3 regions of the Bacillus pacificus genome follow, and region 1 is predicted to be linked to each of the others. Evidence: predicted binding sites of a transcription regulator. Region 1 holds the regulator's gene; each other region holds the start of a gene.
The links. Region 1 encodes CtsR, which represses protease genes until heat stress. Its sites were predicted from a motif close to ATGGTCAATAAAGGTCAAACA; they were not measured.
Positions count from the first base shown of each region.

Region 1 (6,262 bases):
CAACTAAACGAGAAGTAGAATGCTTCTCCATGTACTCAGACATATCGATGCGAATCATTGCATCCTCATCACCGAACATAGATTCTGCCAACGCTCTTGCTAGCTCCGTTTTACCTACACCTGTTGGTCCTAAGAAAATAAATGAACCAATCGGACGTTTCGGATCTTTCAAGCCTGCTCTAGCACGACGAACAGCTTTCGCTACAGCTACTACCGCTTCATCTTGACCAATAACACGATCGTGAAGAATCGATTCTAAGTTTAATAATTTATCAGTCTCTGTTTGTGCAAGTTTAGAAACCGGGATACGAGTCCACGTAGAAACGACATTTGCAATATCTTCTACTGTCACTTCTGAGTTTTCTTTTCCTTGTTGCTCTTTCCATTGACGCTTCGTATCTTCTAACTTCTCACGTAAGCGTTGTTCCATATCACGTAGCGAAGCAGCTTTTTCAAATTCTTGACTTTGTACAGCTGCATCTTTCTCTTTTCTAATTTCCTCAAGCTTCACTTCAAGCTCTTTTAGATTTGGTGGTGTTGTATAAGAGCGTAAGCGAACCTTTGAAGCAGCTTCATCAATTAAATCAATTGCTTTATCTGGTAAGAAACGATCTGTAATATAACGATCTGAAAGCTTTACAGCTGCATCAATTGCATCATCCGTAATAGATACGCGGTGATGTGCCTCATAACGATCGCGTAAACCTTTCAAAATTTGAGTTGATTCATCTAAACTTGGCTCATCAACGTGAATTGGTTGGAAACGTCTCTCTAAAGCTGCGTCTTTTTCAATATATTTGCGGTATTCATCTAACGTTGTCGCCCCAATACATTGTAATTCACCACGAGCTAAAGATGGTTTTAAAATATTCGATGCGTCAATAGCACCTTCTGCGCCACCTGCACCAATTAATGTATGAAGTTCATCAATAAATAGAATGATATTTCCTGCTTGGCGGATTTCATCCATTACTTTCTTCAAACGGTCTTCAAATTCACCACGGTATTTCGTTCCGGCTACCACCGTACCCATATCTAGTGTCATAACACGCTTATCTCTTAAAGTTTCAGGAACTTCATTATTTACAATTTGTTGTGCTAATCCTTCTGCAATTGCCGTTTTACCTACACCAGGCTCCCCAATTAATACAGGGTTGTTTTTTGTTCTACGACTTAAAACTTCAATTACACGTTGAATTTCTTTACCACGTCCAATAACAGGATCTAAACGATTTTCACGTGCAACAACTGTTAAATCACGTGCTAAGCTATCAAGTGTTGGTGTATTTGCATTTGTTGAAGAACCACCTTGATGACCTGAACTTGCTTCATTACTTCCAAGAAGTTGCAATACTTGTTGTCTTGCCTTATTTAAGCTAACACCTAAATTATTTAAAACACGTGCTGCTACCCCTTCACCTTCGCGGATTAAACCAAGTAAGATATGTTCTGTTCCAACATAAGAATGGCCTAATTTGCGAGCTTCATCCATAGACAACTCAATAACCTTTTTAGCACGCGGTGTATAATGTACAGTTTGAGAAGCTTCTGTTCCGCGCCCAATTAACGCTTCTACCTCTTTTTGAACTTTCTCCGGGCTTAATCCAAGAGCAATCAACGCTTTTGCTGCAATTCCTTCACCTTCGCGTACAAGCCCAAGTAAAATATGTTCTGTTCCAATATTGTTATGCCCAATACGAATCGCTTCCTCTTGAGATAAAGCTAATACTTTCTGTGCTCTTTCTGTAAATCTTCCAAACATCATAGAAATCGCCTCCTACTTGCGCTTAGTTTTTTTCAATACGTAATCGCTCACGGATTAAGGTTGCTCTTCGATAATCTCTTTCTTCTGGTCCTAAAGGTCCTCCTGCATATTGTTGTAAAATGCCTGGTTGTGTAAGGACCATTAGCTCAGTCAAAATATTTCTCGATATACCTTTTATATATCCTAAATCAATACCAAGTCGTAAATCTGATAAGCAATTGGCTGCTTCCGCAGATTGAATTAAACGACTGTTGGCTAGTATGCCATAAGAGCGATAAACTTTATCTTCAAGCTCAATACTTGAATTTTGTACAATTAATTCTCTAGCCATCTTTTCTTGCTGTATGATTTGTTGAATGACACTCTTTAAATCTGCAATAATATCTTCTTCAGATTTTCCTAGCGTCATTTGGTTTGACACTTGAAATATATTACCTAACGCTTCGCTACCTTCACCGTATATTCCTCTTACTACTAACCCTAATTTTTGAATTACTTGTATAATACGGCTAATTCTTTTCGTTAAAACGAGTCCCGGTAAATGAATCATTACGGAAGCCCTCAATCCTGTACCAACATTAGTAGGGCAGCTTGTAATATATCCAAGTGATTCATCAAAAGCATATTCAACCTCTTTCTCAATCCAATTATCTATTTGATTGGCACTTTGAAGAGCCTCTGATAACTGCAATCCTGAAAATAAGCACTGAATCCGAATATGGTCTTCTTCATTCAGCATAACACTAATATGTTCGCTTTCTGACAATAGACATGCTCCATATTCTGTTCCTGCAAGGTTGGGACTAATTAAATGCTTTTCAACTAATACTCTCCTTTGAAGAGGCGTCAATTCATTCATTTGTAATAGCTCAAACTCTCCAAAAGGTTCTACCGTTTTATTTATAAATTCCTTTTTAAATAATTCTTGAATCAGTTTAGCTTCTTCTTCATTTTGCATAGTAGAGAATTGATATTTTTTAAAATTACGAGCCAAACGAATTCGACTACTTAAAACAATATCAGAATCAGGGCCATCCCCCTTCATCCATGGACTAATCGCTTCATTCATAATTTTGTCCAGTGACATAGAACTATTCCCCCTCTCTATGCTCACTAAGCTGATTTTCAAGGTTTCTAATTTTATCCCTTACTTCAGCAGCTTTCTCAAATTCCTCTTTCTGTACGTATTGTTTCAGAATGAGTTTTAGTTCATCTAATTCTTTCTTTAAGTGAATATTTCCTTCTATACGCTCCGGAATTTTTCCGCAATGATCTGTATGCCCGCCGTGAAGACGTTTTAATAACGGCTTTAAATGTTCCTTAAATGTATCGTAACAAGAAGCACATCCAAAGCGTCCTACCTTTGTAAGTTGCTCATATGTCATTTTACAATCTGGACATCTTAATATATTTGTGTTCGAAAATCCGCTTTTTCCTTCTTCAAACATTGTTGATTCACCGTGTAATAACCCAGCAAATAAATCATGGAATGAAAAGTTAGACTGCGATGATTGAAAGAAAGACGTATAGCCACTTTGTTCTGCACATTGCTCACAAAGATGAACTTCCGCCTTCTTTTCGTTAATTACTTTTGTATAATGTAAAGTTGCTGGTCTTATATTACAGTTTTGACAAGTCATCACTATCCCCACCTTTACAACAGGAACGATCTATCTCATAGTACTTTTCATACATTACTAGACTGTTCACTTTCCTTTATTCGTTTACATAAAAGTGCGTGTTGTTTTTTTCAAAACTTCTACAATATTTAACTGCTTTATCTCTTAGTTATTATTCTTTTACAAAAGCTGTATTTATTTATATTTCAGTGTTCTTAACATTGCGCATAATATTCGAGCCCTAAGTTCATCTCGAGAAGGAACATCCATTGATAATACAGAACGATCTAGTACGCTTAACATAAGTTTAGCTTCACGATTCGTTATGATTCCCTCTTCTATTAAACGTATAATCATACTCTCTGCATTTCCTTGCGCAACGCTATGATCAATCATATGAAGCATTTGATCAATAATGTCTATATCATCATGCAGTTTGACTTTTATAATGCGAATGTAACCTCCTCCACCACGTTTACTTTCTACTACAAATCCTCTTTCTAACGTAAAACGGGTATTGATTACATAATTGATTTGAGATGGTACGCACTCGAATCGATCCGCAATCTCATTTCTTTTGATTTCAATCACATTATTATTACTTAAGTCAATAACTTGCTTTAGATATTGCTCAATGATATCAGATATATTTCTCATTTATCCGCCACCTTTATTGACTTTGACTATCTTTGACTTTAATTATATACGTATTAATAAAATTTGCAACTCTTTTGCTTATTTACTATCCTAGCCACATTTTCCTGAATTTAATCAAAATAATAATTATTTAAATACATTTTTAATTACTATGGATTATAAAAGAAAACACGAAAAAACACGAGTCATTTGACTCGTGTTTAGTTGCTTGGCGACGTCCTACTCTCACAGGGACAAGGTCCCAACTACCATCGGCGCTAGAGAGCTTAACTTCCGTGTTCGGTATGGGAACGGGTGTGACCTCTCTGCCATCATCACCAAACTATGAAGGCATATTCCTTCAAAACTAGATAACATTTGCTACATATTATATGGTTAAGTCCTCGATCTATTAGTATTCGTCAGCTCCACATGTCACCATGCTTCCACCTCGAACCTATCAACCTGATCATCTTTCAGGGATCTTACTAGCTTACGCTATGGGAAATCTCATCTTGAGGGGGGCTTCATGCTTAGATGCTTTCAGCACTTATCCCTTCCGCACATAGCTACCCAGCTATGCCCTTGGCAGAACAACTGGTACACCAGCGGTGCGTCCATCCCGGTCCTCTCGTACTAAGGACAGCTCCTCTCAAATTTCCTACGCCCACGACGGATAGGGACCGAACTGTCTCACGACGTTCTGAACCCAGCTCGCGTACCGCTTTAATGGGCGAACAGCCCAACCCTTGGGACCGACTACAGCCCCAGGATGCGATGAGCCGACATCGAGGTGCCAAACCTCCCCGTCGATGTGGACTCTTGGGGGAGATAAGCCTGTTATCCCCGGGGTAGCTTTTATCCGTTGAGCGATGGCCCTTCCATGCGGAACCACCGGATCACTAAGCCCGACTTTCGTCCCTGCTCGACTTGTAGGTCTCGCAGTCAAGCTCCCTTATGCCTTTGCACTCTACGAATGATTTCCAACCATTCTGAGGGAACCTTTGGGCGCCTCCGTTACACTTTAGGAGGCGACCGCCCCAGTCAAACTGCCCACCTGACACTGTCTCCCGGGTCGATAAGACCCGTAGGTTAGAATTTCAATACAGTCAGGGCGGTATCCCACCAGCGCCTCCACCGAAGCTAGCGCTCCGGTTTCAAAGGCTCCCGCCTATCCTGTACAAACTGTACCAAAATTCAATATCAGGCTACAGTAAAGCTCCACGGGGTCTTTCCGTCCTGTCGCGGGTAACCTGCATCTTCACAGGTACTATAATTTCACCGAGTCTCTGGTTGAGACAGTGCCCAAATCGTTACACCTTTCGTGCGGGTCGGAACTTACCCGACAAGGAATTTCGCTACCTTAGGACCGTTATAGTTACGGCCGCCGTTTACTGGGGCTTCAGTTCAGAGCTTCGCTTACGCTAACCCCTCTCCTTAACCTTCCAGCACCGGGCAGGTGTCACCCCCTATACTTCGCCTTACGGCTTCGCAGAGAGCTGTGTTTTTGCTAAACAGTCGCTTGGGCCTATTCACTGCGGCTTTCCGTTAAGAAAGCACCCCTTCTCCCGAAGTTACGGGGTCATTTTGCCGAGTTCCTTAACCAGAGTTCTCTCGCACACCTTAGGATTCTCTCCTCGCCTACCTGTGTCGGTTTGCGGTACAGGCACCTTTATCTCGCTAGAAGCTTTTCTTGGCAGCGGGGAATCAAAGACTTCGCTCCATAAGGAGCTTCCCCATCACAGCTCAGCCTTTACGATAAGCGGATTTGCCTACTTATCAGCCTAACTGCTTGGACGTGCACAACCAATCGCACGCTTCTTCTATCCTTCTGCGTCCCTCCATTGCTCAAACGATAAAGAGGTGGTACAGGAATATCAACCTGTTGTCCATCGCCTACGCCTGTCGGCCTCGGCTTAGGTCCTGACTAACCCTGAGCGGACGAGCCTTCCTCAGGAAACCTTAGGCATTCGGTGGACGGGATTCTCACCCGTCTTTCGCTACTCATACCGGCATTCTCACTTCTAAGCACTCCACCAGTCCTTCCGGTCTGACTTCACTGTCCTTAGAACGCTCCCCTACCACTGATACCATTGGTATCAATCCGCAGCTTCGGTGGTGTATTTAGCCCCGGTACATTTTCGGCGCAGAGTCACTCGACTAGTGAGCTATTACGCACTCTTTAAATGGTGGCTGCTTCTAAGCCAACATCCTAGTTGTCTAAGCAACTCCACATCCTTTT
Region 1 covers NZ_CP086328.1:4,998,102-5,004,363, forward strand. The annotation lists gene clpC (ATP-dependent protease ATP-binding subunit ClpC) at 1-1,765, opposite strand, end outside; gene LMD38_RS25755 (protein-arginine kinase McsB) at 1,788-2,852, opposite strand; gene LMD38_RS25760 (protein-arginine kinase activator protein McsA) at 2,857-3,405, opposite strand; gene ctsR (transcriptional regulator CtsR) at 3,580-4,041, opposite strand; rRNA gene rrf (5S ribosomal RNA) at 4,248-4,363, opposite strand; rRNA gene LMD38_RS25775 (23S ribosomal RNA) at 4,413-6,262, opposite strand, start outside.

Region 2 (6,262 bases), 510 kb from region 1:
ATTTAGCAATGGCACCAGGAGATTATCACATTATTGATTATTTAATTAAAGGAAATGGCATAATCTACGGTACATTTGTATATACCCCAGATTTTGAGTTGCTTTCATATCGATTAGATCCGAGTTAAACCGTCAAGGAGAGGATACGATGACAGAGAATAATGATATAAAAATGGTAATTATTACAGGAATGTCTGGAGCTGGAAAGACAGTAGCTTTACAAAGTTTTGAAGATTTAGGATATTTCTGTGTGGATAATTTACCACCGATGTTATTGCCGAAGTTTATTGAGCTTATGGCGGATTCAAAAGGAAAAATGAATAAAGTAGCACTTGGTATTGATTTACGTGGCCGAGAGTTTTTCGAACATTTATGGGAAGCGCTTGATGATTTATCAGAACGTACATGGATTATTCCTCATATTTTATTCTTAGATGCGAAAGATAGCACGCTTGTAACTCGTTATAAAGAAACGAGACGCTCGCATCCACTTGCACCAACTGGTCTGCCGTTAAAGGGAATCGAAGCAGAGCGTAATTTATTAACAGATATGAAGGCACGCGCGAATATTGTGCTTGATACATCGGATTTAAAACCGAAAGAATTACGTGAAAAAATTGTTCACCTATTTTCAACTGAAACTGAGCAAGCATTTCGTGTAAATGTTATGTCATTTGGATTTAAGTACGGTATTCCAATTGATGCAGATTTAGTATTTGATGTTCGTTTTTTACCAAATCCATATTACATTCCACATATGAAGCCATTAACAGGACTAGATGAAGAAGTTTCATCGTATGTGCTGAAATTTAATGAGACGCATAAGTTTTTAGAGAAATTGACTGATCTTATCACTTTCATGCTGCCTCATTATAAAAGAGAAGGCAAGAGTCAACTTGTAATTGCAATTGGATGTACAGGTGGACAGCATCGTTCTGTTACGCTTACAGAATACCTTGGGAAACATCTGAAACCAGAGTATAGCGTTCATGTATCTCATCGTGATGTGGAGAAGAGAAAGGGTCATTAAGGGATGAAAAAAGAGAGAAAGCCTAAAATTGTTATCATGGGAGGCGGAACGGGACTTTCTGTTTTATTACGAGGATTAAAACAATATCCGGTTGATATTACAGCAGTTGTTACAATCGCTGATGATGGTGGCAGTTCAGGTAGATTACGTGATGAGCTAGAAATTCCACCCCCAGGTGACATTCGTAACGTACTTGTTGCGTTATCAGATGTAGAACCACTGGTGGAAGCTTTATTTCAGCATCGTTTTACAACGGGAGATGGGCTGAAAGGTCATGCGTTAGGAAATTTATTATTGGCAGGTATGACCTCGATTACAGGAGACTTCTTCCACGCTATTACAGAAACGAGTAAAGTTTTAAATGTTAGAGGACGTGTATTACCAGCAGCGAATCAAAGTGCAGTACTGCATGCGGAACTAGAAGATGGAGAAATTGTAACAGGTGAGTCAAAGATTCCTTATTTCGGAAAGAAGATTAACCGTGTCTTTTTAACTCCAGAAGATGTAGAACCGTTACATGAAACGTTGACTGAAATTAAACGAGCTGATTTACTTGTTTTCGGTCCAGGAAGTTTGTATACGAGTATATTACCGAATTTAGTTGTTAACAAAATTGGGGACGCTGTTCTTGCTGCAAAAGCGAAGAAGGTATATGTGTGTAATGTTATGACGCAAGCTGGTGAAACGATGGGATATACTGCGTTTGACCATGTGCAGGCGTTACATGATCATTTAGGTGAACCATTTATCGATACTGCAATTGTAAATAACCGTGATATTCCTTGTGAATTACGTCAGTTATATGAGGAAGAAATGTCGGCGCCAGTTGTAGTAGATGAAGAGCGTTTTACTGAAAATAATATTAATGTGATTCAAGATCAATTAGCGAAGTATGATGACCGTGTTGTAAGACACGATACATTAAAATTAGCTTCTATTTTATATTCACTGTTGTAGATGTGCGTTGCCTCGTTTGAGGTAACGCTCCTCATTTCATATAGGACAAGATTTTTGTTCCACAATAATCGTATAAGGAGGTGTTGACTGTGTCATTTGCATCAGAAACAAAGAAAGAATTGACGAATCTGGAGATGAAGGAATGCTGTGAGAAAGCAGAATTATCAGCGTTACTTCGCATGAACGGATCGCTTTCTTTTTCAAATCGTCGTCTATCAATCGATATTCAAACGGAAAATGCGGCAATTGCAAGAAGAATTTATACGCTTTTGAAAAAAGGATATGACGTGACGGTAGAATTACTTGTTCGTAAAAAAATGCGATTGAAGAAAAACAATGTATATATCGTAAGGCTTGTTGAGAAGTCGCGCGAAATATTAGCTGATCTTCATATCGTTCGAGACGACTTTTCATTTATTCGAAATATATCACAAGAATTAATTGAGAAGAAATGTTGTAAACGATCGTATTTACGCGGTGCATTTTTAGCAGGTGGTTCAGTAAATAACCCAGAAACATCATCTTATCATTTAGAGATCTTTTCGTTATATAAGGAACATAATGATGCTATATGTGAACTGATGAACGGATTTGATTTAAATAGTAAGACGTTGGAAAGAAGAAAAGGGTACATTACGTATTTGAAAGAAGCAGAAAAGATTACAGAGTTTTTAAATATTATAGGTGCTCATAATGCACTTTTAAGATTTGAAGACATTCGAATCGTACGTGATATGCGTAATTCTGTAAATCGCTTAGTGAACTGCGAAACAGCTAATTTAAATAAAACAATTGGTGCAGCGCTAAGGCAGATTGAAAATATCCGTTATATTGATGAGACGGTTGGTCTTGATATATTGCCGGATAAACTACGAGAAATTGCGCAACTACGAAGAGATTATCAAGATGTAACATTGAAAGAGTTAGGTGAGATGGTATCCGGGGGGAAAATTAGTAAATCGGGTATTAATCATCGTTTGCGTAAAATCGATGATATTGCAGAGAAATTACGCGCGGGGGAAACGGTAGCAAAAAAATAAGAGGTTAAAGGGGAAATGGAGCTGTGGTTCAAAAAAGAGTTCAGGTTTCATTAAAAAACGGTTTACAAGCACGTCCGGCTGCGTTGTTTGTACAAGAGGCCAATCGCTTTCATGCAGATATCTTCATCGAGAAAGATGGAAAGACAGTAAATGCAAAGAGCATAATGGGGATTATGAGCTTAGCAATTGGAACTGGTAGCATGATAACAATTACAACAGAAGGTTCAGATGCAGAAGAGGCTTTAGAGGCGTTAGCTGCATATGTACAATAAGAAGCTATCGCGCATGTGCGATAGCTTTTTTGTTGTTTGGGGCTTGTTGGTGGGGGTATGTGGGGTGTGCGTACTTGTCGAGAATTGTCGGTAAGTCGATAAGTTGTGTCGAAACGTCGATATATTAAAATAATCGCCGATATAATTGGAGTTACGGTCGATATATTTGAAAAATCGCCGATATATTTCGGTTGATACTAGGTGGGGTATGTGGGCGGAGAACAGCATATAAAAAAAGCGCCCTGTTATAGGGCGCTTCTGCTTTTAATCTATCCAGCTCCAGCGGCTAGAATCTCCGGTTGTTTCGCTTTTACATTCGAGGCAAAAAACGCCTCGGATGTAAAAGCTCCAACACCCTGCGATTCTGAACGAGCCGCTTCCGCTTTTAGTTATTAACGATTTGTAAAGATCTTATCGATTAAACCGTATTCTAAAGCTTTTTCTGCTGTCATGAAGTTGTCGCGGTCTGTGTCGCGTTGTAGTACTTCAAGTGGTTGACCTGTGCGGTCAGCAAGAATTTGGTTTAGTTTTTCACGTAAGAATAGGATACGTTTAGCAGCGATTTCGATTTCAGTCGCTTGACCTTGTGCTCCACCAAGTGGTTGGTGAATCATTACTTCACTGTTTGGAAGTGCATAACGTTTTCCTTTTTCACCTGCTGCAAGTAAGAATGCACCCATAGATGCAGCCATACCGATACAGATTGTTGATACTTGCGGTTTAATAAACTGCATTGTATCGTAAATTGCCATACCTGCTGTGATAGAACCACCAGGGCTGTTGATGTAGATGTGAATATCTTTTTCTGGATCTTGAGATTCCAAGAATAAAAGCTGGGAAACGATTGAGTTAGCTACGTTGTCATCAATTGCGCTACCAAGCATAATGATGCGGTCTTTTAATAGTCGAGAGTAAATATCGTAAGCGCGTTCTCCACGATTTGTTTGTTCAATTACTGTAGGAATTAAATTCATCTGTTATTTCCTCCTTATAAAGCTTTCTTAGTCTTATAATACAATTATGGTCAATAAAGGTCAAACGAAACCACTTTAAATCAAAAAAATATGTAGTTGTACCATGAAATATTCGCTATGTTTTTGAAATTCCCTGCTTATGTATCTTCAACATCATAACCGAATTACATAAATTTAAACGTTATAAAAACTGTAGAAAAAAAGAAAAGAACGCCTTTTGACTGAAGCGTTCTTGCGATATCTATTCTTTTAAAAGATAGGTTACTTTATTTAAAATCTTTTCGATTTGTTTCGCGTTTTTACTATACATTTCGCTCGCTGATTTCGACTTTGTTTCTAGGGAAAATAGTTCGAGATCAGCATGACATTTTTTTAATGATGCTAATAATAAAGGTTTGTTTTGAGGAGAAGGCATTTGTAGTTTGTCATTATAAATGTCGATAGTCAGTTGTCCGTATGAATCAACTTGACCGAGAAAGACATTTTCGATAACAACACCGAGCTTTTCTAGTTCAGCATGTAGCCAAGCGCGGTTATGTCCACTTGCGGATAGCGGTTCATCTAAGACATTGCCATCCATAATAACAGTTTGTGGTTCTTTTTCGTTCGGCACTTTTAAACCGATGTCTTTTGCTGTGAGTGGTTGGCGATCTTTCTTTAATAATACATTTAATTCTCCGCTCGGTTCTAATACAGCAAATTCAACATCAGCTACGCTGAAAGCATCTTTTCCACGGAGAAGTTCCAGTAATTCGTCACTTGTATATTTTTCTTTCTTTAAATTATCTTCGAGTATCTTTCCATCTTTTATTAATACAGTAGATTTCCCTTCAAAGAAGTCCCGAGCTGTTTTGTTCTTTAAAGAAAGGATTCCTGTTAAAAAAGGTACCACAGCGAAAATGAGTATCGCAAAGACGCCGTGAAAAAATTTTGAATCGAGCCCTGTAGATACTTGGGCAGCGATGTCACCGATTGTCATTCCGGCTATGTATTCAAAAAAGGAGAGCTGAGAGATTTGTCTTTTCCCTAACCATTTCGTAATAGCGAATAAAATAATTAATATGAATACAGAGCGAAGAATGACAAGTGTCCATTCCGGCAGGTGAGACATAGTCATTTCCTCCAGTCTACTTAAAACCCTTTATATTGAGGTTCTTCACGTTCTAATACTGAAACTCTATTTTGTAAATCAGCGATGATGCTGTCCATTTCTAACATACATTCATGAAATACACGTTTTGATTCTGCGTCCTGTGAATGTAGTGAAAGGGAGCTTAAACTTGCTTGAGCGCCCCTTACACTAGCAAGGCAGGTTTTGACGCTAGCGATAACTGTCATACGAACACCTTATCCTTTCGGTTTGAATAGCAATGCTCCGATGAAGCCGAAAATGATAGCTGCGGATACACCGGCGCTTGTTACTTTAAACATGCCGGTAATAACGCCAACGATGCCATGTTTTGCGGCTTCTTCCATTGCGCCGTGAACGAGGGCATTACCAAAGCTTGTAATAGGTACGGTTGCCCCAGCTCCAGCGAAGTCAATTAATGGTTCATACAAATTGAATCCATCTAATATAGCTCCAGCAACAACGAGTGTTGCCATTGTATGAGCGGGTGTTAGCTTGCCGACATCAAACATAAGTTGGCCGATTACACATATGAGTCCGCCAATGACGAAAGCCCAGAAAAAAATCATTGCGTTGCACCTCCGAATTCAATTGAAACGGCGTGAGCGATGCACGGAATCGTTTCTTCTTGTTGGAATGTAAGTGGAGATAGTAAAGCGCCTGTCGCAACGACAAGTATTTTTTTGAACTCTCCTCTTTTCATTCGGTTTAATAAATGACCGTACACGACTGTTGCGGAACATCCTGGTCCGCTAGCCCCAGCTATGACAGGTTGCCCTTCTCTATAAATGAGTAGCCCGCAATCTTGAAACTGTTCGCTCGTTACTTTCGTTCCGTGTTTATGTAGTAAGTCATAAGCA
Region 2 covers NZ_CP086328.1:258,045-264,306, forward strand. The annotation lists gene LMD38_RS01160 (NUDIX hydrolase) at 1-128, shown strand, start outside; gene rapZ (RNase adapter RapZ) at 149-1,030, shown strand; gene LMD38_RS01170 (gluconeogenesis factor YvcK family protein) at 1,034-1,987, shown strand; gene whiA (DNA-binding protein WhiA) at 2,077-3,027, shown strand; gene LMD38_RS01180 (HPr family phosphocarrier protein) at 3,051-3,299, shown strand; gene clpP (ATP-dependent Clp endopeptidase proteolytic subunit ClpP) at 3,692-4,273, opposite strand; gene LMD38_RS01190 (DUF421 domain-containing protein) at 4,515-5,384, opposite strand; gene LMD38_RS01195 (DUF1657 domain-containing protein) at 5,405-5,611, opposite strand; gene spoVAE (stage V sporulation protein AE) at 5,621-5,971, opposite strand; gene spoVAD (stage V sporulation protein AD) at 5,968-6,262, opposite strand, start outside.
Region 2: a site for CtsR is predicted at 4,320-4,340, ahead of clpP (ATP-dependent Clp endopeptidase proteolytic subunit ClpP). Genes of this name have one in related genera too.

Region 3 (6,262 bases), on a different replicon from region 1:
CATAATACAGCTGTAGAAAAACAGTTCCGCTATCCTACCGAATATGGTGGGCAAAAACCACCTACCGCGCAGTGGACAGTAACCGGAGCAGGAGCTGCTATTTTAAGCGATACTGGACACGGTCCTAGGGTAACATCTGCCACAATCGGACGAGTGGTTGATATGGGATTAACAGATCCATTTAATATGGGAGGTGCAATGGCTCCAGCTGCCGTTGATACAATTGAAGCCCATTTACGCGAACGACAAATTGATGCCTCTTACTACGATTTAATCGTAACGGGTGACCTCGGACATGTAGGACGCGAAATTGCTTATGACTTATTACATAAACACGGAACGAAAGTAACGAGCGAACAGTTTCAAGATTGCGGGCTGCTCATTTATAGAGAAGGGCAACCTGTCATCGCTGGCGCTAGTGGACCAGGGTGTTCCGCAACGGTCGTATACGGTCACTTATTAAACCGAATGAAAAGAGGAGAGTTTAATAAAATACTTGTCGTTGCGACAGGCGCTTTACTATCTCCACTTACATTCCAACAAGAAGAAACGATTCCGTGTATCGCTCATGCCGTTTCGATTGAATTTGGAGGTGCAACGCAATGATTTTTTTCTGGGCTTTCGTCATTGGCGGACTTATATGTGTAATCGGCCAACTTATGTTTGATGTTGGAAAGCTAACACCAGCTCATACAATGGCAACACTCGTTGTTGCTGGAGCTATATTAGATGGATTCAATTTGTATGAACCATTAATTGATTTCGCTGGAGCTGGGGCAACTGTACCTATTACAAGCTTTGGTAATGCCCTCGTTCACGGTGCAATGGAAGAAGCTGCAAAACATGGCATCGTTGGCGTTATTACCGGCATGTTTAAAGTAACAAGCGCCGGTGTATCCGCAGCTATTATTTTCGGCTTCATCGGAGCATTGCTATTCAAACCGAAAGGATAAGGTGTTCGTATGACAGTTATCGCTAGCGTCAAAACCTGCCTTGCTAGTGTAAGGGGCGCTCAAGCAAGTTTGAGCTCCCTTTCACTACATTCACAGGACGCAAAATCAAAACGTGTATTTCATGAATGTATGTTAGAAATGGAGAGCATCATCGCGGATTTACAAAATAGAGTTTCAGTATTAGAACGTGAAGAACCTCAATATAAAGGGTTTTAAGTAGACTGGAGGAAATGACTATGTCTCACCTGCCGGAATGGACACTTGTCATTCTTCGCTCTGTATTCATATTAATTATTTTATTCGCTATTACGAAATGGTTAGGGAAAAGACAAATCTCTCAGCTCTCCTTTTTTGAATACATAGCCGGAATGACAATCGGTGACATCGCTGCCCAAGTATCTACAGGGCTCGATTCAAAATTTTTTCACGGCGTCTTTGCGATACTCATTTTCGCTGTGGTACCTTTTTTAACAGGAATCCTTTCTTTAAAGAACAAAACAGCTCGGGACTTCTTTGAAGGGAAATCTACCGTATTAATAAAAGATGGAAAGATACTCGAAGACAACTTAAAGAAAGAAAAATATACAAGTGACGAATTACTGGAACTTCTTCGTGGAAAAGATGCCTTCAGCGTAGCTGATGTTGAATTTGCTGTACTAGAACCGAGCGGAGAATTAAATGTATTATTAAAGAAAGATCGCCAACCACTCACAGCAAAAGACATCGGTTTAAAAGTAGCAAACGAAAAAGAACCACAAACTGTTATTATGGATGGCAATGTCTTAGATGAACCGCTATCCGCAAGTGGACATAACCGCGCTTGGCTACATGCTGAACTAGAAAAGCTCGGTGTTGTTATCGAAAATGTCTTTCTCGGTCAAGTTGATTCATACGGACAACTGACTATCGACATTTATAATGACAAACTACAAATGCCTTCTCCTCAAAACAAACCTTTATTATTAGCATCATTAAAAAAATGTCATGCTGATCTTGAACTATTTTCCTTAGAAACAAAGTCGAAATCAGCGAGCGAAATGTATAGTAAAAACGCGAAACAAATCGAAAAGATTTTAAATAAAGTAACCTATCTTTTAAAAGAATAGATATCGAAAGAACGCTTCAGTCAAAAGGCGTTCTTTTCTTTTTTTCTACAGTTTTTATAACGTTTAAATTTATGTAATTCGGTTATGATGTTGAAGATACATAAGCAGGGAATTTCAAAAACATAGCGAATATTTCATGGTACAACTACATATTTTTTTGATTTAAAGTGGTTTCGTTTGACCTTTATTGACCATAATTGTATTATAAGACTAAGAAAGCTTTATAAGGAGGAAATAACAGATGAATTTAATTCCTACAGTAATTGAACAAACAAATCGTGGAGAACGCGCTTACGATATTTACTCTCGACTATTAAAAGACCGCATCATTATGCTTGGTAGCGCAATTGATGACAACGTAGCTAACTCAATCGTTTCCCAGCTTTTATTCTTGGAATCTCAAGATCCAGAAAAAGATATTCACATCTACATCAACAGCCCTGGTGGTTCTATCACAGCAGGTATGGCAATTTACGATACAATGCAGTTTATTAAACCGCAAGTATCAACAATCTGTATCGGTATGGCTGCATCTATGGGTGCATTCTTACTTGCAGCAGGTGAAAAAGGAAAACGTTATGCACTTCCAAACAGTGAAGTAATGATTCACCAACCACTTGGCGGGGCACAAGGTCAAGCGACTGAAATCGAAATCGCTGCTAAACGTATCCTATTCTTACGTGAAAAACTAAACCAAATTCTTGCTGACCGCACTGGTCAACCACTTGAAGTGCTACAACGCGACACAGACCGCGACAACTTCATGACAGCAGAAAAAGCTTTAGAATACGGTTTAATCGATAAGATCTTTACAAATCGTTAATAACTAAATTACTGAGGCAACCCTATAGCGCCTTGTCTAAATACCTATACAGCGTGGTCTTACTGATACCAGTCGCCACTGTAATTTGCTTAATTGTATAGTCTTTACTCTTATACATCTTAACAGCCATTTCCACTTTATCTTCTTTCTTAGTAGGTCTCCCACCTTTCTTTCCTCTTGATCTTGCTGCTTGAAGACCAGACTTTGTTCGTTCACTAATAATATCTCTTTCTAGTTCAGCGATGCTTGCCATTGTACGAAAGAAAAACTTTCCCATTGCGGTTGAAGTGTCAATACTGTCAGTAATTGATACAAAATGTACACCCATATCGTTAAATAATTCGCTCAGTTCTATCAAATGTTTTGTGGAACGTGAAATACGGTCAAGTTTATATACAACAATTTTATCGCCACTTCGTAAAATTTTTAAAAGGTCTTCTAATTGAGGCCTATCTCTTCGTGTGCCAGTTAATTTTTCTTTATAAATCTTCTCAACCCCGAATTGTGTTAATGCATCAACTTGCATATCTAGGTTTTGTTCCTCCGTACTCACTCGCGCGTAACCAAAAATCATAATTAATCACCTACTAAAAACTATTTATATGAATATATTAGCACCAAAAACGGTGTTTGTTATTAAAAATGTTACTTTGATTTTGGGAATGAGTTTTGGTACCAAAGATCAGGGTAAATAGAGTGTGTTTTGCTCCAATAAGGACCAGCCCCATAAATGTCCGTTTATGGGGCTAATTTTATTAAACTAACCAGCCGCAGTATGACTGAAGAGAGCTCTTTTATTTTTGTTCCGCAATAGGGCCAGATTGTTGAATAAGGATTGTAGTTAATTATGGTTTTACATACAATTATTGAACTATTGGAAGATAAGTTTAATATCAACCTCGGTGAGCTTTTCATAAGTAAATGAGGTTCTTCACAAGTAATTCGTGAACTAATCAACTGCCCCAGTTCGTTTTATTTCTACCTTAATATTTGGTTTTAAATTTAATGTGGAATACTTTCCTCTCAAATCTTTTTCATTTAAATTGGAATATTTTCTTATACTTTTTATTTTTCTTCCAATGCCAATTGGATCAGTATTTAATTTTCTAAACTTCTCAAGAATATCCCCGAATTCTTTGTTTAGTTCTTCTTCAATTATTAGCTCCATTTTTTTTATTGATTCCTTATTTTTAAGAGTAACAGAAGGCTGTAATTCTATAGTTGAAACTAAAATAGATGCATTTAAATTAACCGACTCTTCCTGAGATAATTCAACATTTCCGCGGTACTTTATTGGGTGAATTGTAATATTAAATTTATCTCCTTTTTGCTTTTCGACTAGTTTTATTCCCTTTTCTTCTAATACCTCTGCAGGAATATTTAAAGTTATATCCCCCAAAAAAGCATTATGATCGGTGAATAATTTTATATACAGGGTTTTTTTCATGGAAATAGAACCAACCATTTTATCATCCCTAAATAATGCAACCCCATTTAAATAGGGTGCTACACCATTCTCATTCGATAGAATAGGTAAGGTAGGATCGATACCAATTTCATATAGTGTGGAAATAAAATCATGCAAGTTGGAGTTTATTAACATTTCCTTCTTTTCGTGCTTATCTAATAATTGATAAATATATGACCCTATTTCAGGGTATTCTTCATAGTTTTTATTATTAATTGTACTCTCAGCATTGTTTGTAATTGCCAAAAAAATTAAAGATCCGATGCTACTATCTCGTTGCATTGTATCTAGAAAAGATGAAATCCCTATCATTTCTGTCATATATTTATCAAATAAAATTGTCCTTAATTGACCAGAAGTAAGGTCGTGGCTTGTCTGTTGTTCTAAATTTTGTCTTATTTGTTTGCTTGTAGTTCCGACGGCAGAAAGGGTTACACTCGTCTTTTCTTCTTTACGGTCGAATTGTAACAAGCTAATAGTGCCTTTGTATGTATTCTCATCAAGTAAGTCAAAACCAATAATAGTTGAAATTCCTTGCCTTTCTAATATTTTTTCAGGTAGCATACATGCCGTACAGAGAAAGAAACAAAGTAGTAGAATAAGCCATATTTTCATTTTTTCAACTCCGTTTTGAACGTGAAAAGATTTTAGATTTAATGATTGAAATGAAATATAAGAATATTGGATAGATAAACCATAGGTAAAAGCCTACTTGACCAACTTTATCAATCAAAAGGTTATTGTCGACTCTTTTTGTGATAAAAAAACTCGTGATAAAAATGATTATTGAGATTACCCATATTCCATGTTTTAGTTTTAAATGAAATATTTGTTTAACTCCTTTGGAAGAAATGAATAGGATTATACATAAATTTGGAAAAATAACTAATATCCATAATGAAACTGCTATAGATTCAAAGCGCTCAATAAATGGAAAATGGACAGCGCTTATCATACTGACAATAGGCCAGATATGTTTTTCTAATTCTTTAGGGCTAAAAAATAATATGGAAATAACAGTTGCAATTAAAACAAGAAGTGTGGTAAACCAGATTGCTAATTGACTGAATAGAAGTAGTTTTTTTTTCTCCTTTATAAAAGGAAAAATAAAAAATAAAGTCTCAAAACCCAACATTGTATAACTGCTTTTAAAAACTCCTTTCATCATTTCTGACGGAGTTGTCGACATGATGGGTAAAATTCTAGTTAAGTTTATGGAATCAAGTGGTTGATACATCACAAATAGCAGCCATATAGTCATTAAAAAGGATAAGAAGCATATCCCTGCAACTACTCTGAATCCACCTGATACTGCATAAATTGTTATTAATAATAGCGCTAAGGTGCCTACCCATTCATAAACTCCTTCATATCCCCATGTTAGGGACAATTCAACATAACTGATGATGATAGAGTAATGTACAGCAATAAAGTAAATGACAATTAAGGTATTGATGATACTTCCTATAAAGCGACCAAATAAATTTTCGTGTATTTCATAAAGATTACAGTTTCCATGTTTTTTAAGTATGCTAATAATAATCCAAGTGATAATACTAATGAATAGACCGGATAGTAAAACTGAGATCCAAGCATCTTTCTTAGATTCAAGATAAATAATTTTCGGGACTCCAAGTATGCCCATACCAATTTGCGAAGTGTGTATGATAAAGAAAGCCATATAGGCATTTACAAAACTAATATTTGATTTCATTATCCACCTCAAAATTCATCTAAATCTTTTTCTGTTTTTTTAAATCTCCACCTTGTGCGGAATGAATCTTTTGGGCGATTGACAACAGGACGTCTCATATAAAAATGGTGGGGTAGACGTATTAAGAAGTATTTTATATCCTTAATCCTAAAAGGGTATAGAGGTGCAAGATAAGGTTTGTTTAATGATGTCAATTTT
Region 3 covers NZ_CP086329.1:250,769-257,030, reverse strand. The annotation lists gene spoVAD (stage V sporulation protein AD) at 1-606, shown strand, start outside; gene spoVAE (stage V sporulation protein AE) at 603-953, shown strand; gene LMD38_RS28165 (DUF1657 domain-containing protein) at 963-1,169, shown strand; gene LMD38_RS28160 (DUF421 domain-containing protein) at 1,190-2,059, shown strand; gene clpP (ATP-dependent Clp endopeptidase proteolytic subunit ClpP) at 2,301-2,882, shown strand; gene LMD38_RS28150 (recombinase family protein) at 2,905-3,456, opposite strand; gene LMD38_RS28145 (Ger(x)C family spore germination protein) at 3,832-4,965, opposite strand; gene LMD38_RS28140 (GerAB/ArcD/ProY family transporter) at 4,970-6,064, opposite strand; gene LMD38_RS28135 (spore germination protein) at 6,073-6,262, opposite strand, start outside.
Region 3: a site for CtsR is predicted at 2,234-2,254, ahead of clpP (ATP-dependent Clp endopeptidase proteolytic subunit ClpP). Genes of this name have one in related genera too.